Regions from separate parts of the Peribacillus sp. B65 genome, predicted to be linked through region 2. Evidence: riboswitches for the same ligand, from Rfam matches in the RefSeq annotation. Region 2 holds a riboswitch; the other holds the start of a gene.
The links. Region 2 has a riboswitch for cyclic di-GMP ahead of ACSR9O_RS08030 (anti-repressor SinI family protein). Riboswitches for the same ligand answer to the same signal wherever they lie in the genome.
Positions count from the first base shown of each region.

Region 1: linked by a shared signal. The riboswitch ahead of sinI (DNA-binding anti-repressor SinI) and the one ahead of ACSR9O_RS08030 (anti-repressor SinI family protein) in region 2 are both predicted to bind cyclic di-GMP.

Region 1 covers NZ_CP195840.1:2,492,813-2,503,762, reverse strand. The annotation lists gene ACSR9O_RS12245 (murein hydrolase activator EnvC family protein) at 1-98, opposite strand, end outside; gene ftsX (permease-like cell division protein FtsX) at 192-1,085, opposite strand; gene ftsE (cell division ATP-binding protein FtsE) at 1,075-1,761, opposite strand; gene cccB (cytochrome c551) at 2,058-2,399, opposite strand; gene ACSR9O_RS12225 (YitT family protein) at 2,449-3,312, opposite strand; one part of gene prfB (peptide chain release factor 2) at 3,468-4,502, opposite strand; one part of gene prfB (peptide chain release factor 2) at 4,504-4,566, opposite strand; gene secA (preprotein translocase subunit SecA) at 4,738-7,251, opposite strand; gene ACSR9O_RS12210 (helix-turn-helix domain-containing protein) at 7,672-7,995, shown strand; gene sinI (DNA-binding anti-repressor SinI) at 8,144-8,284, opposite strand; cyclic di-GMP riboswitch class I at 8,316-8,401, opposite strand; gene ACSR9O_RS12200 (hypothetical protein) at 8,565-8,762, opposite strand; gene hpf (ribosome hibernation-promoting factor, HPF/YfiA family) at 9,060-9,617, opposite strand; gene fliT (flagellar protein FliT) at 9,871-10,215, opposite strand; gene fliS (flagellar export chaperone FliS) at 10,215-10,616, opposite strand; gene ACSR9O_RS12180 (flagellar hook-associated protein 2) at 10,641-10,950, opposite strand, start outside.
Region 2 covers NZ_CP195840.1:1,640,328-1,651,277, forward strand. The annotation lists gene ACSR9O_RS07995 (nucleotidyltransferase domain-containing protein) at 1-967, shown strand, start outside; gene ACSR9O_RS08000 (asparagine synthase-related protein) at 1,736-3,676, shown strand; gene ACSR9O_RS08005 (paeninodin family lasso peptide) at 3,692-3,823, shown strand; gene ACSR9O_RS08010 (HPr kinase/phosphorylase) at 4,016-4,957, shown strand; gene ACSR9O_RS08015 (lasso peptide biosynthesis PqqD family chaperone) at 4,947-5,231, shown strand; gene ACSR9O_RS08020 (lasso peptide biosynthesis B2 protein) at 5,265-5,747, shown strand; gene ACSR9O_RS08025 (ABC transporter ATP-binding protein) at 5,947-7,746, shown strand; cyclic di-GMP riboswitch class I at 8,133-8,216, shown strand; gene ACSR9O_RS08030 (anti-repressor SinI family protein) at 8,235-8,339, shown strand; gene ACSR9O_RS08035 (hypothetical protein) at 8,831-8,968, shown strand; gene ACSR9O_RS08040 (YwzD family small protein) at 9,245-9,376, shown strand; gene ACSR9O_RS08045 (hypothetical protein) at 9,471-9,659, shown strand; gene ACSR9O_RS08050 (hypothetical protein) at 9,736-9,972, shown strand; gene ACSR9O_RS08055 (hypothetical protein) at 9,977-10,381, shown strand; gene tagU (polyisoprenyl-teichoic acid--peptidoglycan teichoic acid transferase TagU) at 10,610-10,950, opposite strand, start outside.

The DNA.
Region 1 (10,950 bases), 850 kb from region 2:
AAGTCCGAAATCGACTCAGCATAAACCGAAGGTGCCGCTAGAATGCTTCCCAACCCGATCATGATGGAGGCATTCATGGCAATGATATTTTTTTTCACGTTTCATTTCCCCTTTCAACCCGTTACATCCGTGCTTGTAACGTCTCTCTATTTATGTCTGTGTTCTTATGGCTTTCGAGCAAAGATACACTTTTATACTTTCAAGAACTTCCTGACGGACATCAAGCTGCCCCATATACCGATAACGGCTCCAATTACGATGAGGATGGCCGAAACTTGATAAATAAACGGATTTGCAGGCAGGAAATCGATGAATTTGAACGTAATCTGCGGTGCTGCATATTTATAAAGATTGTAGTAGAGTACTGCAATCAGACCTATCGGAATTATGGAACCGAGGACTCCCAACCACAGTCCTTCCAAGAAGAATGGCCAACGGATGAACGTATTCGTTGCTCCTACCAATCTCATGATCTCAATTTCTTTCCTTCTGGCTACAATGGTAATTTTAATCGTATTCGAAATCAGGAACATTGCAGTAAATAGTAAACCTACAATAAGGACGATCCCTATGTTTCTAGCAATATTAACAAAGCTGAATAGTTTCTCGACGTAGCCTTGTCCATATTTAACACTTTGGATATACTCAAAACCTTCGATTTTTTTTGCCACCTTGATGACATCTTGCGGAGATTTCGTTTTGATAACATAAACGTCCCTTAATGGGTTATCCTGTTCAAATGGTTTAAAAGCCTCACCATTATCTCCTAAATCATCTATTAAATTAGTAAGCTCTTCATCTTTTGGAGAGAAAATCACTGATTCAATGCCGTTTATCTCCGTAATTTGCTTACCTATAGCTTTTATATCGTCATCATTCGCCGCATTATCAATATGTGCACGAACTTCGACATCTTTCTCCACATTTCCCGCGATATGATTTAAATTCATCATGAGCACTAAAAAGACGCCAACCAAAGTTAGAGTGACCGTTACTGCACTGACTGAAGCAAACGTCATCCATCCATTACGGCCAATATTTTTAAAACTTTCACGGAAGTGACGGAGCAATGTTCTAAATTTCATATCCGTAATCACCTCGATGTTCATCGCGAACTATTTTTCCACTTTCAATGGCAATGACACGTCGTTTAATATTGTTGACGATGTCCCTATTATGAGTGGCCATGACAAGTGTAGTTCCGCGTTTATTAATTTCTTCAAATATGTTCATGATTTCCCATGATGTTTCGGGATCAAGATTACCTGTAGGCTCGTCGGCTATGACTACCTTGGGATCATTGACGATCGAACGTGCTATTGCAACCCTTTGCTGTTCCCCACCAGATAACTCGGAAGGCAGCATTCTTGCTTTATGCTTAATGCCAACCAGATCAAGGACTTCCATGACTCTCTTTTTGATTTCTTCTGGTTCCTTTTCAATAACTTCCATGGCAAAAGCAACATTTTCATATACAGTGAATGTTTGAAGGAGTTTAAAATCTTGGAATACCATACCGATATTACGGCGGAATAGAGGAACTTTCGAATTGCGGATACTTGGCAGGCTAAGGCCATTGACCAAGATATTACCGCTTGTAGGCTTTTCTTCCCTATACATCATTTTGATGAAGGTCGATTTTCCGGCACCGCTCGGACCCACTACATAAACGAACTCGCCTGCCTTTATTTTCACATTGATTCCATTAATGGCAATTACGCCATTTGGATATGTCTTTTTCACATCTATCATTTCTATCATTCTAAAACCACCTAATTTGCTTGGATTATCACTATGTACCTACAGCTTTTTCGACAATTTTCACTGAAATCTGACAGGAAACTCTCTTACTTGAGCACAGAAACATTATAACATCATATTTTGTCAAATTAAGCATAAAAAATATTACAGTTTCATTTCAGTTAGACATATATCAACATCTATGTAATAATTCCAGGATTTGATTGCTTGAAAAGGGGGTTAAATGTGAGTTGTCACGAGGTTTATTAAAGGAGGCTAAATGAAACGTCCTGCTAAGCAGGACGTTTCATTAATCATTATTTATGTTCAGCAAGCCATTCAGCGACCATGCTCGCTTCCTTGCCCTGGATTATACCTTTTGGCATTCCGCCTTGACCATTCGCAATGACTTTTTCGATGTCTGCTTTTGATAGCTTAGAACCGACCTTCGTTAAATTCGGTCCTACGCCGCCTTCAAGATTCACTGCATGACAACTTGAACATTTGTTTTCATAAATTTTTGCGGCATCACCGGCATCTGCCGTAGTCGTTTCATTATTTTCACTTGCAGGCTCTTTATCTGCAGCATCATCGTTCCCACCGCATGCAGCCAAGGCCAAAGAAGTACCCAAAATTAAGGCTAACCACTTCATTTTCATTGAATTTACCCCCTCTGATTTATACCAGCACAAGAACATTATACCAATTTCAATCCAGTTTAAAACCCTCCCCAAGTACCTCCGATGCGTCCATTACAATTACAAACGCTTTAGGGTCAACGAGTTTCACCAATTGTTTCAATTTGGTGAATTCTGACTGGTCTATTACGCACATCAAAATTGGACGAGTAACATCTGTATAGCCGCCATACCCGGATATGCCTGTTACACCCCGGTCCAGCTCATGTATGATAGCATCCCTTACTTCCATTTCTTTATTCGTGATGATTAATGACATCTTCGAACGGTTCAATCCAACCTGGACGAGGTCTATCGTCTTGCTTGTCACATACAATCCAATCAATGCATAAAGCCCTTTTTCAATATCAAAAACGATGGCAGCACTTAAAACGATGATTCCATCAATGACTGCCACACAGGTTCCTAATGACAGATGGGTATACTTATGGAAAATCTGTGCCGCCAAATCGGTCCCGCCTGTGGAACCCTTCCCTCGAAAGACGATCCCCAGCCCAAGTCCGACCATCATCCCTCCGCAAATCGAACCAAGCAATGCATCATTCGTCCATGCATCCCAATCCTTTGTCAGAAATACCACTAAAGGCAGAAACAAGGTTCCAATCAAGCTTTTGGCTCCGAAATGTCTTCCAAGGATAATAAGCCCCGCAATGAACAAAGGGATATTAAAACCCCAAAGAACGTAGGCTGGCTCCCAACCGAGAGTTGAACCGAGAATCGTGCTAATTCCACTGACCCCGCCAGATGCGACCTGGTTAGGCAGTAAGAATACATTAAAACCAATGGCAATTATGGATGAACCGACAATCACCAATCCATACTCCGTTAACTTTTGAATTAAAGGGTGCTTCTGCTCCCGGTATCTTTTCTTCATTTTGCATAAGTCTCCTCGAACCATCATTATTATCTAGTATTGGCCGAACGAGGTAGAGCATCCCTTTTCAATCCTGTAAATGTCAGCCAGAAGATTCGTTAAAAAGGAAAAAATAAAAAAAGTCGGACCGTGGAAACCGGTCCGACTGGCTGATCTTATAATTTTGAACGCAAGTACGCATCAATGAACATATCGATATCGCCATCCATGACAGCTCCCAAGTTTCCGGTCTCCGCACTGGTACGGTGATCTTTAACCATGGAATACGGGTGGAAAACATAAGAACGAATTTGGCTTCCCCAGCCAATTTCCTTTTGCTCACCACGGATTTCATCCAAATCCGCTTGTTGCTGTTCAATTTCACGTTGATACAATTTGGCTTTCAGCATATTCATTGCTTGGGCCTTGTTTTTGATTTGAGATCTCTCGTTTTGGCACGTTACCACGGTGTTCGTAGGTATATGGGTGATCCGGACTGCCGAGTCCGTTGTATTGATATGCTGACCACCTGCACCACTTGCCCGGTACGTATCGACTTTCAAATCTTCCGTACGTATTTCTATATTGATCGTTTCATCGAATTCCGGCATGACTTCACATGAAACGAATGAAGTATGGCGTCGTCCTGAGGAATCGAAAGGAGAAATACGAACAAGACGGTGTACCCCTTTTTCCGCTTTCAAATAACCATAGGCGTTATGGCCTTTGAAAATTAAAGTGACACTCTTGATACCAGCTTCATCACCTGGAAGGTAATCAAGGGTTTCCACTTTAAAGCCTCTTTTTTCACCCCATCTTGTATACATGCGCAGCAGCATGGAACCCCAATCCTGGGACTCCGTTCCGCCTGCACCAGGATGCAGTTCAAGAATGGCATTTTTCGAGTCATATTCTTCACTTAGTAAAAGTTGAAGTTCAAAGTCGTTCATCTTTTGTGCAAGAACCGTGATCTCTTCTTCCAGCTCCGCTAAAAGTTCTTGATCGTTCTCCTCTTTCACTAATTCATATGTCAAATCCAGATTTTCATATGATTCATTCAGGTCGGATAATTGATTGACTTGTTCTTTTAAACCATTCGTTTCATTGATGACAGTTTGTGCCTTTTGCTGATCATTCCAAAAATCGGGATGTGTCATCTCATTTTCTAGCTGTGCGATTCGTGCCTCTTTTTCATCTAAGTCAAAGAGACCCCCTAAAGTCCGTTAATCGTTGCGCTGTCCGTTCAAGTTCATTTCTAATTTCTGCTAATTCCATTTCTCTTCACCTCATTAAGTATGTTAAAAAAAATCCCTGAAGAGGGATTCCCTTCATTACAAATAAAACCTCTCCAAACTATATGCAAATGTATACCTTTATGCAAACAAAACATGAAAAGAGGCGGCAAGCCTTACACTTAACCGTCCCATAATCATTATACACCTAACTTTAACCTAAATTGCCATGGCAATTCTTATATTTTTTACCGCTGCCGCATGGGCATAACGCGTTTCGGCCAACGTCTTCCTTTTTACGGGCAGGGGCTTTTTTCACTTTTCCCCCGTCTTCTTCTTTCGGATTGACCGCTTGTCCTTTTATGACTTCCTTACGTTCCAAATTGTTTCGGATTTCGGCCTTCATGATGTATTTTGCGACTTCATCTTCCATTGAAGCAATCATCGCTTCAAACATTGCGAAACCTTCTGATTGATATTCACGAAGCGGATCAATCTGGCCATAAGCACGAAGGTGGATCCCTTGGCGCAATTGCTCCATCGCATCAATATGGTCCATCCACTTGCTATCGACGGCACGAAGAACGATTACTTTTTCGAATTCACGCATTTGTTCTTCAGATAGCTCTTCTTCTTTTTGGTCATAGCTTTCTTTCACTTTTGCTAAAATGAACTCAACCAATTCCGATTCATTTTTCCCTTCCAAATCAGCTACAGTGATTGAACCTTCATTGAATAGGTTACCATTCAGGTAATCGACAAGGCCTTGTAAATTCCAGCCTTCCTCATCACCCATTGGTGCAAACGCGACAACATTTCGCTGGATGGATGCCGTGATCATCGTTTCGACGATTTCACGTAAGTTGTCACTTTCCATGACATCGAAACGCTGTTTATAGATAATTTCCCGTTGTTGACGGAGAACATCATCATACTGCAGTAATTGCTTACGTGAATCGAAGTTATTGCCTTCGACCCGTTTCTGTGCGGATTCAACGGCCCTTGTCACCATTTTGCTTTGAATTGGCTGGGAATCATCCATACCAAGGCGCGCCATCATGTTTTTCATGTTATCCGAACCGAAGCGGCGCATCAATTCATCTTCCATTGATAAATAGAATTGAGTGACCCCTGGATCTCCCTGACGGCCGGACCGACCACGCAGCTGGTTATCTATACGCCTGCTTTCATGACGTTCCGTACCGATTACAGCAAGGCCCCCAAGCTCCTTGACACCTTCTCCAAGCTTGATATCCGTACCGCGCCCTGCCATGTTCGTAGCGATCGTAACTGAGCCTTGATTACCTGCATTCGCAATGATTTCCGCTTCACGCTCATGGTTCTTGGCATTCAAAACATCGTGAGGGATTCCTTTTTTGGATAAATAGGCAGATATGACTTCAGATGTTTCGATGGCAACCGTACCGACAAGCACAGGCTGACCCTTTGTATAGCGTTCGGCGATGTCTTCCACAACAGCCTTGAATTTGCCATCAGTTGTCGCGTATATAAGATCTGCCCTGTCGTCCCTGATGATATTCCTGTTTGTCGGGATCGCAATTACATTCATATTATAAATATTGCGGAATTCTTCTTCTTCCGTTTTGGCTGTTCCGGTCATACCTGAAAGCTTTTCATACATCCTGAAATAGTTCTGGAATGTAATCGTCGCAAGAGTCATGCTTTCATTTTGAATCTCAAGTCCTTCTTTCGCTTCGATCGCCTGGTGGAGACCTTCACTGTAACGGCGGCCTTTCATCAAACGGCCAGTGAATTGGTCAACGATGACTATCTCGCCTTCCTGGACAACATAATCCACATCCAAATGCATGGAAACATGTGCCTTTAACGCCTGATTGATATGATGATTCAAAGTAACGTGATTAATATCGAATAAATTATCGATATTAAACGCTTTTTCAGCTCGATTCATCCCATCTTCCGTCAGCTGAACACCTTTTGTCTTTTCATCATATGTGTAGTCGGTTTCTTTTTTCAAGGTTTTTACAAACGCATTGGCCTGGATATACAGCTGAGCCGATTTTTGTGCAGAGCCGGAAATGATCAATGGCGTTCTTGCCTCATCGATCAAAATCGAATCGACCTCATCAATGACAGCGAAGTGCAGCGGGCGCTGTACCATTTGTTCTTTATATAACACCATATTGTCACGAAGATAATCAAAACCTAACTCATTATTCGTACTGTACGTAATGTCAGCATTGTACGCCGCCTGTTTTTCTTCTTTAGAATGACTGTTCAAATTCAACCCGACGGTCAAACCAAGGAAATCATACAATACACCCATCTCGGTGGCATCACGGTGTGCCAAGTATTCATTGACAGTAACGACATGTACACCTTTACCGGTAAGCGCGTTTAAATAAACCGGCATGGTGGATGTTAAGGTTTTACCTTCCCCTGTTTTCATCTCGGAGATATTTCCATCATGAAGTGATGCCCCACCCATGATTTGAACACGATAAGGATATAAGCCCAGAGCACGCTTTGCCCCTTCACGTGCAACCGCAAAAGCCTCAACAAGCAAATCATCAACGGTTTCCCCATTTTGATAACGCTCTTTAAATTCACCCGTTTTGGCACGCAACTGTTCATCCGATAACCCCGCCGTCTCATCAGCCAGCGCTTCGACCTGATCGGCGATTTTTTCTAAACGTTTGATTTCTCGCTTATTCGGATCAAAAACTTTATTTAATATATTAAGCATTCAATAACGCTCCTCTATTATGGTAATGATCGTTCAATGACAAAATTCATATAAGTAAGAAGAAACACACTTCTATTATTACTAATGCACGCTTAATTTTACCACTTCTATCATAGAGGTACAACTTCATGTCACTTCCCTGGTATAGACCTGAATTCAATTCTTGCGAAAAACAATGGATAAATGAGGAGTAAAACTGTTAAAATAGAAGGAAGTATAAAAAATATGTTGCTAACTCCCCACTATTCCATATGTAAATGTGAATTATCCATAACCTTCCATCACTAGATGCTGTGTGTCCTCTCTAGCGATAGCATGTCAAGGTAATCCAACCTTACAGTCGTCTTGTTTTGAATGATAAGATTGGCTACTGACACTTATTAGCGGAAGATAAATAGAACATGTTTCGAGGTGGTATTGATGATTGGTGAACGTGTAAAAAAACTGCGAGAAGAAAAGAAAATGTCGATGACTGAACTTGCCGATAAAGCGGGTGTGGCAAAGTCTTATTTAAGTTCGCTCGAGCGGAACTTACAAACGAATCCTTCTATTCAATTTCTTGAAAAAATCTCCGCCGTACTAAACATTCCTGTTGATGCCCTGCTTTATGATGCACCAAATAAGGAAACCTTAGACACTGACTGGATGAAAATCGTTGAGGAAGCCATGAATTCGGGTGTCTCAAAACAACAATTCAGGGAATTCATCGAGTTTAATAAATGGAGAAAAGATAAAGAAGAGTAGAGTGGTAGTACACTAGTTTACCTACATAATCCTGAAGAATACAGTTTGAATAAGCTAGACTTGTAGAATCTCAAGGAAGAATAAACCCTATAAACAGCTAATGAATCGAATTACTGTTTATAGGGATGTTCTCGAACTTTTTCGTAAGCTATTTTCCATTGTTCTCCTCTAATGTTACTTCAAGGCTTTCCCGTTTCAAAAAAGCACTGATTTCCTCCTTTTTGAAACCCAAGCTCCTTGCTTCTGAAATCAATTTCACCCATTCATGATCCATTTCCACATTAGCCACCTCTTTTACCTCCTAAAATACTCCTTGTATTTCAGGCAGACCAGCCATCCTAGTCTCGAGGACCTTAGACCTGTGCCTTTGCGCCCTCATCTTTCAATAAGTTTGCCTTTGTCGTGGTATTTATTACCAAATACATTACTTATAATCATATTATAACGGATACCCACTCCATATATTGCTATTTTATGTCGGTAATCTACCTAAATGCAAAAACTTTTATCCGACAAATTATTACAAAATTAAGAAAATTCATAGTGCAGGTAATTTATCATAGACTAATTCATTTTCGTTTTTTTGTATAATAGTGAATATTGCTCTTCTTAATATATCGTTGCTTTGTATTGATTCTCTCCATTGTAAGTGCATCCAAGGCTTTTTGCGCAGTTAAATCCTCACCGCAGGTCGGGCAAAGCCACTTTCCATATTCCGCACTGCTAAAAGAAGCCCTATGGCAAGTATGGCAATTCTTTCGATACAAGTAATCCAACCCCTCTGCACCTTGATCAAATTGTTTTTTATAAAAAATCAGCCGTTCTTTTTAAAGAACTTACAATTTGAGTATAGTGCAAAAGAAGGGGGTTATTAAATAGGTAAAACTGACTATTTATCTTAATAAAGAACAATAATTGTTCTTCAAAAGGATTTTTCGTTGATTTGTATTTTATAGAGAACAAAAGAAGCAATCATTCTTTTCCTTTTCAAACGAATTCTATCAACAGGCATTAAAAAAGCACAACCCAAAGGCTGGGCTGTGCTTTTGATCTTAGAATAATAATTAACTAGGTTCAATCAATCCATAGCGTCCATCTTTTCGGCGGTACACTACGTTCGTTGTATTAGTATCCGCATTCGTGTAAACGAAGAAACTGTGACCAAGCATATTCATTTGTAAAATCGCTTCTTCACTGTCCATCGGCTTTAAATCAAAGCGCTTATTGCGGACCACTTCAATATCATTATCGTCTTCGAATTCATCCACCACTTCGTCAACTTCCATATTGAAGGCGAATGCATCTGGTGCAGCTGATAGATTGTTCCGGAACTTACGATTGACCTTCGTTTTATGTTTACGAATTTGGCGTTCAAGCTTATCATTGATCAAGTCAATGGCAGCATACATATCCGCATTTTCCTCTTCAGCACGAAGAACCAAATTCTGCATGGGAATCGTCACTTCGACCTTTGATGTATTATTGTTCACTTTTAAATTCACTAACACATTTGCATCTGGTGTATTGTTAAAATATCGTTCTAACTTGCCAATTTTCTTTTCGACGTATTCTCGAATTGCTGGAGTTACCTCAATGTTTTCACCGCGTACGTTGTAATTCATAAAGTGAGTCCTCCTTAAATTAAGACTATACAGTTAGATTCTACAATACCCCTCCGGTTCCTTTTAGAAACACATCATGAAATATGTCGAAATAATGAAACAATTGTCGGAAGGTTTGGAAAGGGGTTGATGTCTGCCCTAGCTTCATTATATCAAATGCTATGCTATAAAGAAAAAATTAAGCCTATTTTATTTACAGAAAATTTAAAAATAATTAACATGAAAACCTTTTGGAATCCAAACGGTCGTGTAATCAATTTCTTTTATCATAGAACACACCATCCACTGATAGACTTTCATACGGGTTCGTGTATTTATTGGATGATCGTTTCTTCTTGTTTATTTCCTGGATATCCCGCTTTATCTCCTGCTTTTGGAGCTTCAGCAAGTGATCGACCTTTTGGTTGAGCAACAGTGCTGCACGTCCCAGCTGCTGCTCTTCTGCAGTAAAAGGCGGTTTGATTCGAGAAAGAAGTCCATCTCGCTGATCGATCAGCTTTGTGATCCTTTCTATTTTATCATCACGCTCTGTAATCGTGTGATTTTCCAGAACGGCAAGTAATTCAACAGTCAAATCATGAAAGGTCCTAATCACCATTACACTTGACCGCTTTGGGTAAATTGTTTTTTCCGATTGATTTGAATTACTTCCTTCCAAGTATTCCGGAACTCAGTAACAAGGCCCTCCACTTCTTCCAAGGCAGAAACATCATTTTTCATATTCGCTTCTATCAGACGCCGGTTCATGAAATCATATAGACTCATCATATCTTTGGATACATCCGCATCCATATTCAGCGTCACCATCAATTCGCGGATGATATTTTGCGCCTTGATGATGTTCGTATTCTTCGCTTCGATATTTCCTGCTTCAATGGCCTTCTTCCCAAGCATGATGAACTTCAAACAGCCATTATAAAGCAGTAATGTAAGCTCTCCCGGGGATGCTGTGTTGACTGAATTTTGCTGATACGATTGATAAGGATTATTTATTGCCATATTTAACTTCCTTTCCGACTTACCTTAACTAAAATAAGAAGCTAACGATGCACTTTGGCTGTTTGCCTTTTGAATCGCTTTTTCCATCGCCGTGAACTGGTTGTAATAGCGCGATTCCAATTTCGTTAGCTTTGCCTCAAATGTTGAAATCTTCTTATCCAGCCCATCAACCAATTTTCCGATTGTAAAATTGTTATTAACAAATCCGGCCTTTCCGGCCTTTTCAGTAATCGCCTTCATTGATGATTCTATATCATCCCTTAACCGGCGCGCGAGACCTTTGTCGCTCTTTTCTGGCCCATTGGCCATGAACATATCATAAATCGCATTCGGA
Region 2 (10,950 bases):
TACGTTTCAAATGCTTCACTTAAGCGGGGAAATGGAACGAGTAAGTAAATTATTTACTGAAAGTAACATTCGCCTCCTTTTCTTGAAAGGTCCGGCAATTGCTGCTGATATTTACGGAGATATTTCCTTAAGGACTTCTAAAGATTTAGATATTCTAGTTCCCATAACTGATCTTGAAAAATCAGAAGAACTTTTATTGAATTGTGGTTATGAAAAAGAGGGAATTACACCTAATTCAATAAAAAGGGAATGGGGGAGCCATCACGTATCATATTATCATACTCAAAAGAATGTCCAGATTGAAATTCATTGGAGACTCTATCGTCCTCCCGCAAAAGAGCCAAGCTTTGATGAATTATGGAAACGGAAAAGGATTAGTTTACTCACAAGCTATCCCGTTTATCTCTTTGGAAATGAAGATTTGTTTTTTTACCTTGTTAATCATGGTGCCAAACATGGGTGGTTTCGTCTTCGATGGTTAGCAGACATTAATCAAATCATTCGGAAAAGTAATATTACAAAAGAAAATTACTTATTTCAAAAAAAATATCAACTTCATTTAATAGGACAAGCACTTATATTAGCTTCTCAGTTATTTGAGACTCCAATTCATAAGGAGAATCTACCATTAACAAAAGAAAAACGTTCAAGAAAACTAGCAGAGTTGGCATTATTTTATATTGTTGAAATGGGTCATAAAAATATTTACCAGTCGTCAAGAGATGCATTGGCTAATTACAATAAGTATCATCCATTTATAAAAAAGACGAGTCTTAAAAAGGTGTTCTATGTTAATCTTTACGAATATTCAGTAAAGACGAATATTCAGAAAATTATTTTTATTGCAAAAGTATTAAAGCCAAATTCTTCGGATATGGAAACATTGATGTTACCTAAATCCCTTTACTTTTTATATTTTCCTTTGCGTCCCTTTTTAATATTCTGGAGAAAGACAAGGAAGTCCTGATAAAGATTAACCCCATATGAGATTGCAAAAAAAATAGAATTTTACTTCCATATGGGGTTGTTTAATATACGATCTGTGTTGGATGAGAGTTTTTTTGGAGAAGAAAATATTGTTGGATTTTCTTGTTTAATGTATAACAAAAAAATGTGTTTGAAAAAAATTTTGAATAATATCATGTAGTAGTGTTTAAAAGTTTGTTAGTTATTTAATGAATCAGTACCTGTTTACTTTGGGTTCTTCCATACATTTGTAAAGTACTTCTAAAAAATGGAGGATATAATTTGATTTCCATTTAAGAAAGGTTAAATGTAGAAAAGTATTAGTTCATTTTATTACGGACTTTTACATATATGAATAAGAAAAAATATTGTTGACATAGGAATAAATAGGTGGTAATTTTAGCTTATATAATTCGTTATAAAGAACAAAAAGTTCTTTGTGGTGTTCGGGTGAAAATATGGAAACATACTTGAGAGAAGCCTTTTATCCAATTAGTAAGGATACAAATAAGACAAGGTAGTTGCCTAAAAAGGAAAGGATGAATATAAATGCCTCTATTTCTAATGAAAGAAGTATGGACACCTTTAAAGTTAGTTGGGGTGAAATTTTTTAAGTCAGATGATAGAAGTATTTTCATCAAGGTAATGAACCAACGCAGGAGAAAGATAAAGTAATAATACTCTATGGTCTCTCTTAAATTGTGTATATAGTGGATTTTAAAAAATATTTATCAAAAACCATACATAACAAAACAAACAGGGGGAAAACATGAGTGCTATAACCGGTATTTATCATTTGAATGAAGAGCCTGTAAATCTTCAGCAGTGTCGAAATATGATGACGGGTTTACAAAAATATCCTGCTGATTCTATCCAAATATGGCATTCAGATAAGGTTTTTCTCGGTTGTCACGCTCAATGGATTACTCCCGAATCTGTGGGTGAACAGCTCCCGTTTTACGATTTTGAAAGGCGGTGTACAATCACTGCTGATGCTATTATTGATAATCGTGAAGAATTATTTCAGATGTTGCAAATAAAACCAATGCATCAAAAAGGCATGACTGATAGTGAACTGATTTTACTTTCTTACTATAAGTGGGAGGAAGAAGCCCCTAAGTTCTTAGTAGGAGATTTTGCTTTTGTGATTTGGGATGAAAAAAGAGAGAAGATGTTTGGGGCAAGAGACTTCTCAGGTAGCAGGACGCTTTACTACCACCAAAATCATCAGAAATTTGCCTTTTGTACTACTATAGACCCCCTTTTGTCGCTACCATTTATTGAAAAAAAATTAAATGAGCAGTGGTTGGCTGAATTTTTGGCTATATCCGGAATGATTGATGCTGTAGATTCTACAATAACGCCTTATAAATATATAAATCAGATACCACCATCTCATAGCATGACGATTGAGAAAAATAAGCTGACGTTAAAAAGGTATTCCTATTTAACTCAAGGGAAAAGACTAAAACTAAAGTCAAATGAAGAATATATCGAAGCATTTCAAAGTGTCTTTCTGGAGGCTGTAACTTCTCGATTAAGGACACATCGAAAAGTTGGCGCACAATTGAGTGGAGGCTTAGATTCAGGAGCTGTTGTTGGCTTTGCTATAAAGAAGCTACAAAGTGAAAATAATAAACTACATACATATAGCTATATTCCTCCCGAAGATTTTAAAGACTTTACTCCTAAATACTTATTAGCAGATGAGCGACCTTTCATTACATCTACAGTTGAGTATGTTGGGAGTATTACAGATCATTATTGTGACTTTAAGGGAAAAGACTCCTATTCTGAAATTAAAGATTTTCTTGACATCATGGAAATGCCATATAAGTTCTTTGAAAATTCCTTTTGGTTGAAGGGGATGTTTGAAAAGGCAAATGAGAATGACATAGGGGTATTACTTAATGGTGATAGAGGTAACTTTTCAATTTCATGGGGATTTCCCTTAGAGTATTACTCTCTCCTTTTAAAAAGATTAAAGTTGATTCGCCTTTATCAAGAGTTAGACCAGTATCGGAAAAACGTGGGTGGGTCTAGACGACGCCAGGTGCAAACTATTGCAAGAATTGGATTTCCAATTATTGATCGAATCTTTCCAGAAGGTGTTCCATATAAAATTCCTTCCTTAATAAATCCTTGCTTCGCAGAAAAGACGGGCGTATATGACAAATTTAAAGAATACGGAATTGATCAAACTGGATGGTATTCAAATTCTAATGTTTTTAATGAAAGAAAAAAGCACTTTGAAGATGTCTTTCAATGGAATTCAGGGAGTACACTTTCCTCAAAGCTCTCCTTACGATACAAGTTGTGGAAACGAGATCCGACCAATGATATACGTGTAATTCGTTTTTGTTTATCTCTTCCAGAGGATCAATATGTACAAAATGGCATGGATCGTGCACTTATTCGAAACTCCACAGAAAATTACTTACCAGATAAAGTGAGACTAAATCAGCAGTACAGGGGTGTCCAAGGAGCTGATTGGGTTCACCGTATGGTCCCTAAATGGGGCGAATTTATAGAAGAGATTGAGCAACTTAGTACAGATAAGAAAGTTTTAGAATTTTTAGATGGTCAAGTGATAAACAAAGCTCTTATAAAGATAAAAGAAGGAGCTAAGCCAGAATATGCTACTGATCCTGATTATAAGTTTTTAATGCGCAGTTTAATTGTTTTTAGATTTTTAAAACAGTTTGATTAAAAGGAGGTGATTAATATGAAAAAAGAATGGAAGAAACCAGAATTAGAAGTTCTTGATGTAAATATGACAATGCTTGGAGCTGATGGTGAGTATACTGATGCTGCATTTCCAAATGATACTCCTAAGGGTAAAGTAACTTTTAGTTAAACGAAAGTTAATTTGTTATGAAATTTTTTGTGCACTCAACTTAGAAGAAAATATACATATTAAGTTGCAAAAATTGACCCCTAATTGGAGTTGGTTAATAGGGGTCTTTATCTAAAATAAAAGAAGTACCTCTCTATTCAAATATGTAATTAGAATAAGCGGATGAATTATTGATAAAGTGGTGATAATTATATGATCGGTATCAAAACAAGAACTATTTATGAAGCGTATGGTTTAACCGTTTCAAGTGATATAGCTTTGCCTGAATTGCTTCCTATTAATATAGTGGATGATAAAACGGATATTGTTATTGAAAAAGCGGATCTACATACATTATGGTCGGAGCATTCAGTTCCTGATGATGATTTTGTCATTAAGGAAGACTGGATTATGTTCCATGTTTCCAAGACGGCCATTTTCTTGATCCAAAGCGGAAATAGAATAGAATTTTGCCCAATTGATGCGGCACAAGAGGATGAGATTCGTCTTTATATTCTCGGAACATGCATGGGTGGAATTTTGATGCAAAGAAAAATCCTTCCTATACATGGAAGTGCGGTAGCCATAGATGGAAAGGCATATGCAATCGTAGGTGATTCTGGCGCTGGGAAATCCACTCTTGCATCAGCTTTTTTAAAAAGGGGCTATAAGCTCATGAGTGATGATGTCATACCAGTAACACTAAATAATGAAAATATACCAATTGTAACACCATCATATCCACAACAAAAATTATGGCTGGAAAGCTTAAATCATTTTGAAATGGATTCAAATAACTATCAGCCACTTATTGTTAGAGAAGATAAATTCGCTGTTCCTGTTCAAAGTCAGTTTATTACCGAACAACTCCCGCTTGCTGGTGTATTTGAATTGATCAAGAGTGAAAATGCCGAGATAGAAATTAAGCCAATATCATCTCTTCAAAGATTTTACAAATTGTATCATCATACATACCGTAATTTTTTTATACAAAAATCTGGATTGATGGACTGGCATTTTAATACTTCTGCCAAAATGATTAAGAAAATCGAGTTTTTCCAATTACGTAGGCCAACAAACCGTTTCACTGCGCCAGACTTATCGGAAATAATTTTAAACGTGTTAAATAGGGAGGAAAGAGTTCATGATTATTAATCAACTTGATACGAAATATAGCCAAAGCCCAGGAAACATAGTAAGTGACATGGACGGGGAAAAAGTCATGCTAAGCGTTTCAAACGGAAAATATTATAATTTAGGTGAACTGGGCGGGGAAATTTGGGAGTTAATGAAGGAACCCATCACGATTCAAGAGTTAGTTGCAACATTACAGTCACAATACAATGTCGATCAAGCTGATTGTCAGGCACATGTCACTGACTTTTTAAAACAATTGTTAGAACAAGGCATAGTTAGCATCCATTCCTAGTATCATGAATCTTTAGTCTAGGAGGCTAAAACAATGACTATCGTAAAGAAAGCTCAGACTTTTCTTCGATTAGATTTAAAGACAAAGCTGCTGTATATCGAAGCCTTTTTACATTTAGGCTGGGCCCGTTATCTTAAAAGCATTTCCTTTTCAAAAGTTGCCCCAACACTTGGTGAACAGATGAAAGAGTCTTCATATGAATTGAATGCAGAGAATAAAGAGATTTTAGCAAATGTTTCCCGGGCTGTAAATATGATGAGCCGCTACACCATATGGGAAAGCCAGTGTCTTGTAAAGGCAATTGCGGCTATGAAGATGCTGGAAAAACGAAAGATTGATAGCACTCTTTATTTAGGTACAGCCAAAGATGAGAATGGAGGACTCATTGCACATGCTTGGCTACGCAGTGGACCTTTTTATATAACCGGAGCTGAAGTGATGGATAGGTTCACTGTTGTTTCTAAGTTCTCTAAAAAGAACGGAGTTAGAGGACTGAAAGAACAAGAATCTGGTTAATAACCTGAAAACATAACTAAATAAACCCTCAAGATTAATCAAGGAGTCTACGCATCACCATCCCCCCCTTACTATCTTCATTGTGAATAATAATCTTAGAAAAGTGGATACCCAATACCTTTCCTTCCATTTTCGCGCTTTATCACTAGTAACATGGAGGAAAACGATTAAATATGGCCTGTAAATGGAGGATATGGTTATGAAGCATCTTTTACTTTTTACGAAACAAATACATGATTATTCCGGGAAAATACTATATATCAATCTTATTTGTATGATTTTAATAGGCTTTTTAGAAGGGGTAGGAATTTTCTTATTGATCCCATTGATTGGGGTGACCGGTGTAATGGACATAAAAACGGATGACATTCCTTTCTTAAGCTGGATTAATGAATTATTCACAGGAATTCCGGAGACGCTCAGTCTTTTATTAATACTTGGTGTTTATGTGATATTAATGACAGGACAAAGTATATTTAAGCGGAATCAAACAATCTTGGGAGTTAAAATCCAACAAGGTTTTGTTAAAAAGTTAAGGAATGAGGCGTATGGAAGTCTGCTGCAGGTCAATTGGGGATTTTACTTAAAAAAGAGGAAATCCGATATTATCAACATCATGACAAATGAAACCTTCAATGTAAGTGCAGGGATAAATTTATTTTTACAGTTTATATCTTCTCTTATTTTTACTTTAATTCAAATCGGAATAGCTTTTTATTTATCTGTTCCAATGACGAGTTTTATAATAGCCTTTGGGATCATTCTTATTTTTTCTTCACGGAAGTTTGTTAAAAAGTCTCAGTCTATTGGAAAGGAAACCTTTCAGCTAACACAAACCTATTTAGCGGGTATGACTGATCATCTCAACGGAATGAAAGATATCAAAAGTAATTCACTAGAGGAATCTCATTTGAATTGGTTTCTATCTTTAAGTGGAAAAATGGAAAAAAATAGAATCAAGTTAACGATTTTAAATACTACCTCCCAGATGATCTTCAAAATTGTATCTTCAGTCTTAATTGCCATTTTTGTGTTTTTTTCAATAAAGATGTTCATGGCCCAGCCAGCACAATTAATGCTGATAATGGTTATTTTTTCGAGGTTATGGCCAAGGTTTACTAGCATTCAATCCAATTTAGAGCAAATAGGGTCTACACTACCATCTTTTAAAGCATTGTCGGATTTACAAAACGAATGTAGAGAAGCAAGAGAGTTATATGAATCTGATTATAAAAATATCAAGTCTATTGAAATTATAAGAGGGTTAGATTGCCGTAATGTTTATTTTAGTTATGATCAAAATGAGCGCAATTATGCCCTTAAAAATATAAGCATACACATTCCCTCAAACCGTATGACGGCTATTGTCGGCAGATCGGGTGCCGGAAAAAGCACCTTAATAGATATATTAATGGGATTGAATCATCCTAATAGAGGTGAAGTCAGAATAGATGATATTCCCCTTACTAATGACCGCCTATTATCGCTGCGGAGGTCCATAAGTTATATCCCGCAAGATCCATTTCTCTTTAATTCAACAATAAGGGAAAATCTGCTGATCATTGACCCTGAGGCAAGTGATGAATCCATATGGGAGTCTTTGGAGTTCGCGGCAGCTGCTGATTTTGTCAGTAAGCTTCCACAAGGTCTGGATACACTCATTGGTGATCGGGGTGTCCGACTGTCAGGAGGAGAAAGGCAACGTCTAGTATTAGCCAGAGCGATCTTACGCAAACCGTCTATCCTTGTTTTGGATGAAGCTACAAGTGCATTGGATACGGAGAACGAAGCGAAGATTCAATCCGCTATTGAAAGATTAAAAGGAAAAATGACCATCATCGTCATAGCTCACCGATTATCGACGATTCGCAATGCCGATCAAGTGCTGGTCATGGATCAGGGAGAAATCATTCAGGTCGGTGAATATAACCAGTTAGCAAATGAAAAAAGAGGGATGTTTAGCAATTTATTAGGTATCCAAATGGAATCAAGAGTATAAATAGGAAGTTAACGAGAGTCAGGTTACAGCCATTTTAGGGTTTGTAATGCTGGCTTTTTTTCTTAGGGGAGAAAAATTAATAATGAATCACTTAGCCTACTTGATTCGAAGATTACTTTTGTGGAATAGTAAATACTAGATTATAATAGCGATTATATCCCTGCTTTTAATAAAATTGTTTTAAAGAAATCGCATTCTACCAGTGTTTTTACATTATAATGTCACTTTTTGATGAATTGTGTTGAAAAATGACATAAAAAAACGAATAGTATTAAGAGCTATTATTACTTTTTTAAGTATAATTAACATTAATATAGTTTTAATTAAGGGGAAATTTTTTTAAGGCATAATGGTTTACATGGGAATCGAAGAGTTTTGTGAAATATTCTTGAGAAAGGCAAACCTATTGAAAAGTAGGGACGCAAAATTACAGGTCTAAGGCTAAATGCTAAGACGGCTGTTTTACCACAAGTTGGGTGGGAATTATCATGGAAGCTAACAATGAACGAGAAGAATGGGTTTATCTAATTTTGGAAGCTAAAAATTTAGGATTATCTATTGAAGAAGTGCGAGAGTTCATCAAAGTAAAATGAAAAAATACGTTAGGGAAGGCTGTTATACAGTCTTCTTTTTTTATTTTTATTACCGTAAAAGGTATCTGAAATAAAGAACAAGGGGACAATGTTAAAAATGCAACCTAAATGAGAGGGATTTTTATTATGGATGTACCTTGTGCTTTTATAAAGGGGTTAATATGGGGAACTTTATTCAGTGTACCGTTATGGTTATCATTTTGCGGATGGATAAAAATAATAATGAATTTTATAAAGTAAGCGCTTAACAAATTTAGATATTAAAACGATACCTAGGCAGGATTTAACAGAAGATTATAGAATTTAGTTAAAGTACATAATACGTTAGTCGTTACTTTCTACAGATCTAAGAAATATAGCCTATAAAAAAATAGTTAATAATACTTAAATATTTTTGGTTATGTGCCGATACTACATATAGAGATCAAGCAAAGGGACTTCGCAAAAGGCGATGTCAGATAGCTGCCATCAAAATAGAAGGAGATTATTTGATGACAAAAAACAGGTTCATTACGTTCGAGGAAGTTTATGAAAAGAAACAAAGAAGCAAGAAAATTTTTATTGGGACTTATATTACCATTACATTAGTTTTAATTGCATTAATGACATATTTTATGGGACAAGCATAATATACGGTTTATCGAAGGGGCTGAGGGATCGGTCCTTTTTTTGTTTTTTTTATACCCACACTATTTACCTAAAACTTACTAGTATTCATTCCTAAGGGATATTTCAGAAATGTTAAAATTGGGTAAATTTTTGGTTTTTAAACTAGTTTCTGCTTGCCAATTCCCGCTTTATATGTGATTATCAAATAAATGAGCTATATTCCTTATTTTTGAAAAAAGGATTAGGACAACAGTATGAAATGGTGGCTCAATTATATATTGGAGTGGGAATTTCGCATGGATTTTTTTGATATTTTAAAAGACACTTTTGCTAAGGGTGAGTCTGGACAAGATGTTTCTGTAAATGAACTTGTGGAAGAGATTAAGGAGAAATTAAGCGGGATCATTGAACATCCTGATAGTATATGATTCGTAGATACTTCTTCCCGGGCTTATTGACGTTGGGTGTTGTTTGGTGCAGTTTTGTATAGAATGTTATTCTATCGTTTTCAGGGGCTCTTATATGTTGCCTTTTAGTGCAGATGATCTGCATCAAAAACTAACCGGTGGCCGTGTCCCTTTGTGGATGTTATCACGGACACGTTTGGCGGTTTGCTGGGAATCTTCTTTTCTCTTTTCTGGTTTCGAAGGAGAAGGCGTCAATGAATTTAAGAAATCATTTCCGTTACATATACTAAAGGAGCATGTTTAAAACATGCTTCTTTTTTATCGTTTTCATTTATATATAAATGAATGATAACCTGTGAGGGCGATGAGTATGAGGAGAATTGACGGCTATTCTCGGGGTGTTAGCTGCAGGAGTTTGTATCATTCTTTTTTTTCGATCGGTTCAAAAAGCGCGTGATGAAAGTGAGGCGGAGTTCGGGAAGTCCTGGGATTTGTTAAGTTCTAAAATAAAGCTTCGATTTCCGAATCGTGCAGATTATGTGCAAAATCGGTCACATGTATTTTTACAGCATATGAATGTGAAGTCCTTTCAGTATGATTTGCAGGCCGATACTTAAGAATATGAAGAACTGGATTCTGGATAAGGTTGGAGGGCAGCATAAAACGGCCTATGAAATTCCAGTTACACAGGTCTTCAATTCTCGCATTGTGGTGTTTATCTTGAACAAGATAGCTATGTTTTCACAGAAAAAGGCGAATGCTGTTTGTTATGGGATTATCGGTTTAAATAGATTCCTCTCCTTTTTCAGGATCGAGTTCGTTTTATTGAAAAGGGAGAGGCAATGCTCTCATGTATTGCCGAAAAGAGCTACTTCTCATGAAACATATTTCATTCTTGATCGATCACTGATGGCTTTCAGAATAAACATTTTGTCCTGTTTGCTTAGCATAGCCCAGCTGCCTGCTTTGATTTTCATACAAATCCACTCCTTTGGTTTAGGATTATTTATTATAGTTGATGAATGACGGTTGATGGAATTCCGGGTCCAGTGAATGATAGTGTCAAGTGATTATAGGGGCAAGGGGAAGATGGAATTGTCAGCTCATATTAGATTATACCGTCTTTTAGTGCCTAATAAACAACAAAAATTCCAACAAATCTCTACAATTGGTGTTCGTTTTTTGTCAGAATATTGGACGGGGAAAATGAAAAAGCTGTCAGGATGCGGGTCCGGACAGCTCTTTCATTTTTTCTTATTTGATGGATAATTGTTCTTTTAATTCGGATTGAACCTTTTCTTTTTCTTCATCCGACACGATATAATAGTAGATTCCGTCGATTTTCGTACCGTTGCCATTTATAGATGATTGGGTAATGCTTTTGCTTGCGTCCCTGTAGTTCTTTTGGATGTCCATCATGTCATCAAACGTCAAATTCGTCTGGATATTATTACCGAGTGCAGCGAAGACTTCATCGTATTTCGTCAATGATGAAAGGCTAGCGCCTTCCTTGATGACAGCCTCGATGATGGCACGTTGTCTGGATTGACGGCCGAAATCACCACTAGGATCATCATGTCTCATTCTTGAATAGG